One region of the Flagellimonas marinaquae genome, then DNA from elsewhere that is predicted to be linked to it. Evidence: riboswitches for the same ligand, from Rfam matches in the RefSeq annotation. Region 1 holds a riboswitch; the other holds the start of a gene.
The links. A riboswitch is a leader RNA that binds a small molecule or an ion and turns the genes downstream of it on or off. The one in region 1 is predicted to bind thiamine pyrophosphate.

Region 1 (4,394 bases):
AGATACAAACATTTAAAGATGGGATTCCCTTTGTGCAGTTATCGCAAGCAGCTGTAGTGGGCAATGGCATACTTCGATTTTCCGAGAAAGAACAGTTAGATCTTCTGCAGTATTTTGAAGACCATCGCTCAGAACTGGACCTTTTAAAGTTTGTGCCCGCTTCGGGCGCGGCATCCAGAATGTTCAAGGCCATGTTCAACTTTTTGGACAGTTACGATCCATCAAAAGAAAAACTCTCCGATTATATCGATAGAACAGGGGATACCGATGTCAAAAAGTTTACGGATAACCTATCCAGTTTTCCGTTTTATGACCGGATTATGACCAGGATCAAGGGAAAAGCATCCAATGGAGACGAAGAAGCTTTTCTTTTTGTAAAGGAAATGTTGATGGAAAGTGGACTTAATTATGGATTTTATCCCAAAGGATTGTTGCCATTCCATCAGTATGAAACTGGTGCGGCAACACCTTTTGAGGAACATTTAAAAGAGGCCGTACTTTACGCAAAAACCAAAGGCAGGGCAAATCTCCATTTTACCGTATCCGAACAGCACGATGCCATGTTTGCCGAAGAAGAAGCACAGGTGGGGCCAAAAATTTCAGAAAAAACGGACACCAGTTTTAATATCTCGTACTCAAATCAAAAACCATCTACCGATACCATTGCCGTGGATATGGACAACAAGCCCTTTAAAAATAATGATGGTTCTATCTTGTTTCGTCCAGGTGGGCACGGAGCACTTATTGAAAACTTGAATGATCAAGATGCCGACATAGTCTTTATTAAAAACATAGACAACGTTGTTATCGATAAGAATCTCGAAACCGTGGCCAATAGCAAAAAAATGTTGGCAGGAGTCCTTAAGAAAGTGCAGGACAAAGCCTTTGCGTATGCCAAACTGTTGGAGGGTGAAGTATCTTTTGAAAAAGCCGATGAGATCAAGGCATTTTTGGAGAAAGACCTAAATGTTCGTATGCCCGGAAATTACGATGATTTTAGTGTAGCGGAGCAAAAATCAATTTTAAAGGATAGGATCGATCGTCCCATCCGTGTATGCGGAATGGTGAAGAACGAAGGAGAACCTGGAGGAGGTCCATTTTGGATAAAAGATAATGAAGGAAATATATCGCTTCAAATTATTGAATCCGCACAGATAGATCAAAACAATAGACAACAAGCTGCCATTTTACAAAACTCCACACATTTTAACCCTGTGGATTTGGTTTGTGGTGTGCGTAATTACAAAGGAGAAAAATATAATCTTTTGGATTTTGTAGATCATAAACAAGGTTTTATAACAGAAAAAACCAAAGAAGGAAAAGAGCTCAAGGCACTCGAGCTTCCAGGTCTGTGGAATGGAGCAATGGCATTTTGGAACACCATTTTTGTGGAGGTGCCCTTGGTTACATTTAATCCGGTAAAAACCGTGAACGATCTTTTAAAGCCTACGCATCAGGTGTAAAACAATATGTTTCAATAAGTTCGAGCCCATTGCATTTTATGTAATGGGTTTTTTTGTTTTTGAAAGTGACCAATGAACAAAAGCTGTGTCTTATAAGTAAACACGAAATTATTTTCGGTGATAGAATTGAATTGAGATAATCCGAAAGGGTTATTTAAAGTTGGTTGATTGGTTTGTTAAGAAGCCGTGCATATTGTGCGGCTTTCTTTAAGATCAGGCCCAAATTACAGAACACTATACTTAATACTATGTTTAGCAAAATTGTGCTTATTATGGATTTGATCTCTTTGGGATTGGCTCTATACGTATTGATAATTTATCTGCAGAACAGAAAAAGAGACGAGGATATTAAAAATTAGGGTGATGCTATATAAACACTATCCATGTATTGTCCATTTGCCAGATTATAGATAGCTTTTCCAAGCGATTGTGATCACGCAAAGTGAAAGAGACTGCTTCGGCGGTCTTTTTTATTTGTGGGTAAACGGTTTTCTTGCAATTCGTTTTTAAAAATCATCACAACATCTTACATTTGCCGCATCTCAAAGGGGTGCTTTTACCAAAAGGCTGAGATTATACCCAATGAACCTGGGCGGGTAATGCCGCCAAGGGAATGCGCAGATCGCGCATCTTGGAATTTCTATGTTTCATCAGAAACAAAAATCAATTATTAACAAAGAATAATGACCCCTTTTATTCGTAGCAATTTTACGAATGAAAACCCTTTATTCAATTATGCAGTGCAAGGCCGCAGCACTAAAAAGCGGTTCAGTGCGACAGACAAAGAAAAGAAACCGTTATCGCATTAAATTTTTGTTGTCCACTTTAGCCCTATTCGGCTTGGCATTTTCTGTAAGTGCACAAGAAGAAATCGACACATTGGAAGGCAAAAAAGTGACTCTGGACGAAGTCTTGGTACAGGGTGTGAGGGCAACCAAGGAATTTCCCATTACATTTTCCGAATTGGACAAAGTGGAACTCGCACCGCGGAATCTGGGGCAGGATATCCCGATTCTAATGAATTTTATGCCCGCTGTGGTAACTACATCGGATGCAGGGGCCGGCGTGGGCTACACGAGCATTCGGGTACGTGGCAGCGATGCCACAAGGGTAAACGTTACCATTAATGGTATACCTTACAACGATGCCGAATCGCATGGTAGCTTTTGGGTGAACATGCCCGATTTCGCTTCTTCAACACAAAACTTGCAATTGCAGCGTGGAGTGGGAACATCTTCCAACGGCGCCGGTGCCTTTGGAGCAAGTTTAAACCTGCTTACCGACGCATTTTCCGAAGAAGGATACGCAAGGATCTCGTCTTCTGTGGGCAGCTTTAGTACTTTACGGAACAATGTTAAGTTCAGTACCGGACTGTTGAACGACCATTTTGAATTCTCCGGAAGGTTGTCCAGGATAACTTCGGATGGCTATGTGGACCGTGCATCATCAGAACTGGACGGTTATTTTTTACAAGGGGCATATAAAAATGAAAACACCCTGGTAAAAGCCTTGCTTTTTGGAGGGCATGAAATCACCTACCAAGCTTGGAACGGCATCACCGCAGAACAGTTAAGGGACGACCGTACCTATAATTCCGCAGGAGAATATACGGACGACAACGGCACCACCCAATACTACGACAAAGAAGTGGATAATTACAAACAAGATCATTTTCAGTTGCATTGGTACGAAACATGGAACGCTTCTTGGAACACCCATTTTGCCGTACATTATACTCGGGGAAGAGGCTATTTTGAACAATTTAGGGAAGACGATGATTTTGCTACCTATGGATTGGAGCCCATCAGTGTAAATGGAGATTTGGTGGAAACCACCGATTTGATTCGTCGACGATGGTTGGACAATGATTTTTATGGAGGTATTTTTTCCGCGACATATAAAAATAATGGTCTGCAACTTATTGTTGGAGGTGGATACAACGAGTACAAAGGAGACCATTTCGGAGAGATTATCTGGGCCGAATACGCCGGTAGCACCGAAATTAGGGATAGGTATTATGATGATTCCTCCACAAAAACCGATCTGAACTTCTATACCAAAGCCAATTACCAGTTAACGGACCAATGGTCTTTGTTCGGCGATCTACAATATCGTGGCGTATCTTACGAGGCCAATGGGGAGGATACAGGATTGGTGGACGATACCTTTAATTTTTTTAACCCAAAAGCGGGTGTAACTTTCGATTTGAATCGGAACCATAACTTTTATCTATCCTACGCCAGGGCCAATCGTGAGCCCAACCGAAATGATTACGAAAGTGGAAGTCCAAAACCGGAAAAATTGAACGATTTTGAGCTAGGATGGCGATACGTTTCCCCTAGTTTTCAAGTAAACACCAATGTATATTATATGCGTTACAAAGATCAGTTGGTGCTTACCGGTGAATTGAACGACGTTGGAGCACCATTACGTTCCAATGTGGGCGATAGTTATAGGTTGGGACTCGAAATCGATGCTTCCGTCAATTTGTCCAATGTCTTTACTTGGAGGCCCAACATCGCCTTGAGCGATAACCGTAACCTCGATTTTTATTTTGAAAGAGATGGTGAGCTTCAAAATTTAGGGAATACAAATATTGCCTATTCTCCCAAATTGATTGCAGGGAACATTATCACGTATTCGCCAGATCAAGATTTTCAATTGTCCATTCTGTCAAAATTTGTGGGCAAACAGTACATGGGCAATATCGATTCGGACAATTCTGTACTGGATAGCTATTCACAAACGGATTTGAATGTGCAGTACACCATACAAACCAATTCTTTTGTAAAAAGTATTGTGTTTTCTGGTTTGGTCAATAACATTTTTGATGCAGATATTGTTTCCAATGGGTATTTTTACACCTTTGATGACGATTACTCCAATCCAGGAACCGTTACTACCATTGAAGGGGCCGGTTATTACCCACAA
Region 2 (4,394 bases), 1.5 Mb from region 1:
TGGCCTCATCTATGGTGTTCGATGAATCCAACAACGACAGCACAGTATCTTCGGATGGCAATTGCAAATCGGCATCCTTTTGTTGTAAAAAACGAATCAGCTCTTCAGACTCCGTTTTACTGCATCGATTTTGCACAAACTTATTGATCAGTTGTTCAAATCGTTTTTGGGAATTCATCAAATATTGGTTTTATCGACGTTGTTCTTAATAATACAGTTGAGCTTCACTTTTGTACTACTCTTAACTTAAAGTTTTTTTAATATTAATTTAAAATCAAAATTAATAGTTTGATTTTCTGAGTATTAATAAATTAAAAAAAGTTGAAATTTAATTGAATAGGATGCTGAAGCTATATGAACAAACCGTCTAAAATCACCAAAAGACATTCAATCTAAAGATAAATTTATTGCGATGAGAACACATAGGGAGATATCCGGATGTGTGTTAAGGTACTCTTTAATATCCGACAATGCCTTGCTCATTTGGTTTTTAACGGTACTAATAGAAATCCCAAGTTCCCTGCTTATATCATCGTAACTCATACCTTTTTCCCTGGACATCTTGAAAATAAGTTGTCGCTTAGCGGGCAAATTGCCAATGGCCTTTTCTCGCAATTCCGCATATTCAGCATTGATCAAATAATCCTCGACATCGTTCCGTGCAAGCTGGCTCTTGTAAAAAATCTCGTCCCGTAATTTATTCGAAGTGGCTGCTTTCTGTAAAAAATTCAACGATTTGTTCTTTGCAATTGTAAATATGTAAGACTTAAAAGAACGATCTGGATTCAAGATTTCGCAATTGACCCAAACAGACATAAAAACTTCTTGTAAAATTTCATCGGCCATTTCTTTGGATTTGACCAATCCTAATGCAAACGCGTGCAGTCCCCTATGGTATTTTTGATACAGAGCATGGAAGGCTTTCTCGTTTCCCCTTATTAGTAGTTCAACCAATAATCTGTCGTTATCATGTGAAGCTTTTGAATCCAAATCTGGCGCATTTAAAATTCTTTCGTGAATCCAGTTTTCTTTTCAAGGACAAAAAACAAGAAAACATTCAGCTTTTTCCAAAAAAACATTAAATATATTTATTTTTTCATCAAATTTCATGAAGGATTACATTAAACTATACTACATACTTTAATTTAACGTAAGCCTGCTCAAAAAATAAAAACAACTATACAGATTGGATTTGCTTATCAAGCTTGCCATATATAGTTTAATGGCCTAACCATAATTACGAATGGTACACCTAAGTTAAAGTATAATTTTCCTAGTCTCTGTGAAATAGGCTGATGGTGAACGTCCAAATCCAACAACAACGATAGCTTTTCCTGCATTTGCCCGAAATTGATTTTTAATTGGACCATAAATAATGATATCTTCGCAGTATCATGGGGTGCCTACTTTGGGCTGAGATTATACCCGGAAGCAAATGCTTCGCACCTGATCCAGGTAATGCTGGCGTAGGGAGTACGGCAAGGTCAGTTTTGACTTGTATTCCGTTTTTTGGGCACCTCATTTTAAAAGTAAACCCAAAAAAATGGAACTTTTCTCCGAAATAGTGTTATTGCAATGGCTGGGCACCGGTTTTGGCGTGGTACAAGTGCTTTTGGCCCGGCAAAACAATGTTCACAATTATCTTTTTGGCATTGTTGCCATTCTTATCAGTATCTGGGTCCTGTACCAATCCAGATTATATGCAGACATACTTTTGAACCTCTATTATTTGATCATGAGCATTTATGGGTGGTTTTATTGGAAACTGGGCAAAAAGGCAATGGAAACCCCTATTTCCAGTTCCAATCGCAAAGAACATAGCATTGCAATAGGCATTGCCATGGGGTGTTTTGCGATAATGGCCTACTGGTTGAGCCAGCATACCGATTCGGATGTACCTTTTTGGGATGCCATTGTTGTCGCTTTTGCCTGGTCGGGGATGTGGTTGATGGCCAAACGAAAAATAGAAAATTGGATATATCTCAACATTAGCAATATTATATCCATACCCCTATTGATCTATAAGGAATTGTATATCTATGCCGGACTTACTGCATTTTTGTTCGCAGTGGCCATATCGGGGTACCTTAAATGGAAACGAATTTTAGAGAAAGATGAAAGTAACAGATTTGCAAGAGCTTGAAGAAATGCATTGTTTCGGAGATGAACTCTCCCCACACGTTCTGGAGTGGATAGGCAAGAACAACCTATGGAACATTTGGGTGCCCAAATCATTTGGCGGGCTGGAAATGTCCTTGCCCAATGGGTTAAAAATGCTCCAATCATTGGCTAGGGCCAATGGTAGTTTGGGTTGGACGGTAACCCTTTGCAGCGGAGCCAATTTTTTTATCGGAAACCTGAACCACGATGTGGCCGAAACGATCTTCAACAAATCGACCACGCCTATCTGTTTTGGTGGGAGTGGCGGAGCTACAGGAACTGCTCAAATAAATGGCAATAACTACGTACTTAACGGAACATGGAAATATGCGACGGGGGCACCATATTTGACTCATTTTACTTTGAACGCAAAAGTTCAGAAAGAGGGCAAGGATGTTCTTTGTAAGGATGGGGCACCAATAATTCGATCCTTTTTGTTGAACAGGCAGGATGTTGCAATTATCAAAGATTGGAATACCATCGGGCTTCGGGCCACGGCTACCCATTCCTTTAGCGTTGACTCCATATTGATTGATGAAAAATATAGCTTTACATATGATCGACTACGCTTGCCTCACTCCATTTTTAGGACGCCCTTTACGGTCTTTGCAGATTTGACCCTATGGGTCAACTATATAGGTATGGCAGAACATTTTTTGAGCGAATCCCTTAAAAGTAATGTCCCCAATCATTTGTTGGATGAGTTCCAACAGATAATCCTAAAAAGTAACAGGATATGCCACAGGTATGCTGTGAAAGTCCATAAGATGGTAACCAACTCCGACAAAATAACAGAACCTTTTGCCTTGGGTCTCCACCAAGAAGCCACCGAACTGGTCCAGCGTCTTAGTGATAAATTTATAAAGGCCTACACCACATTGGGCATACGTGCATGCAGCATTGGACACCCGTTGAACCATATTTTCAATGATTTCTACACCGCCACACAACATCATAACTTTAGTCTGCTAGGCAAACTTTAACCACCACTAGAATGGTTGTTTGGAAACTCCTAAACCAATGTAATTGGCAAAACCATAGCATTTCTTTTGATTTTTTCACCACACAAATCTCAATCCTTGGACATTGATCAATACACCAATGGTTCGTAAAGTTTTTATCTTGGTCTCGATTTTAATGTTTATTTTCCTAAAAATGTTAGTTCTCCCCCAATTTCCCATTCTCTTCTGGTTGTACATCTATTAATGATCGACTGTCGACAGGGATTTTTTTTAACAAGCCGGAGGCATAACAAGATTCTGGATACCTTTGAAAAAGCCGAATGAGAACCAAATTGCACATATTTAAAACTGTAGCCAATCAGTTAAACTTTACCAAGGCTGCCGAACATCTTCATATTTCGCAACCGGCAGTGTCCAAAACCATTAAATCCTTGGAAGAAGAATATAAAACCACCTTTTTTGTCCGTAAAAGAAGTTCTATTGAATTAACAAAGGAAGGAAGGTCATTTCTGGTTTATGTGAACAAAATACTATCTATTTATTCAGAAATGGAAGAGCAATTCATTACTAAAAACGAGCCTTTTCCAAGATCGATCTCATTCGGGGTGAGTACAACCTTTTCCAATTATATAATTCCAAAAATAATCGCAAAGATCAGAGTTCAATTCCCTGAAACAACTTTCAACATTACCAGCGATAATTCCGAAAACATAGAAAAGCTGATCATGAATGAGCAAATCGATTTCGGAATCACAGAAGGTATCATTTCAAATCCCAAACTAGAATTTAAAAAATTAATTAAAGATGAAATTGTTCTGGTCACCAATGCAGCAAATAACTCGTTTAAAAAAAGTAGTATCAGTCTTGAAGAATTAAAAAATATCCCGATAATAGAACGCGAGAAGGGCTCTGGGACCAAAAAGATAATAGATAACTTTCTTTCCAATGAAAAGATTGAAAGCCTAAACACAGTTGTTGTCTTGAACAGCACTGAAGCTATAAAGAATTACCTCTACAACTCCCAAGATTTTGCCCTGGTTTCAATACATTCAATTATTCAAGATCTATCCCAGAACAGGCTTAAGGTCATAGATATTAAAAATGCCAGCATAGAAAGGTGGTTTTATTTAGCAAAAAGAACCGGGTACCTTTCAACCACCATGGATCATATTCAAAAATCCATTCTACAGAATTATAACTATTAGTTATATAAAATAATTATTTAATATACAAATTAGTTATAAACACACTCTACTTTTGTATCTCTAAATT

Region 2: another riboswitch for thiamine pyrophosphate. It lies ahead of pnuC (nicotinamide riboside transporter PnuC); the one in region 1 lies ahead of MJO53_RS05520 (TonB-dependent receptor).

What each region holds. Positions count from the first base shown of each region.
Region 1 is NZ_CP092415.1:1,215,387-1,219,780, reverse strand. It holds gene MJO53_RS05525 (DUF4301 family protein) at 1-1,463, shown strand, start outside; TPP riboswitch at 2,000-2,093, shown strand; gene MJO53_RS05520 (TonB-dependent receptor) at 2,178-4,394, shown strand, end outside.
Region 2 is NZ_CP092415.1:2,732,706-2,737,099, reverse strand. It holds gene MJO53_RS12275 (FecR family protein) at 1-178, opposite strand, end outside; gene MJO53_RS12270 (RNA polymerase sigma-70 factor) at 388-990, opposite strand; TPP riboswitch at 1,388-1,491, shown strand; gene pnuC (nicotinamide riboside transporter PnuC) at 1,544-2,143, shown strand; gene MJO53_RS12260 (acyl-CoA dehydrogenase) at 2,115-3,143, shown strand; gene MJO53_RS12255 (LysR family transcriptional regulator) at 3,443-4,327, shown strand.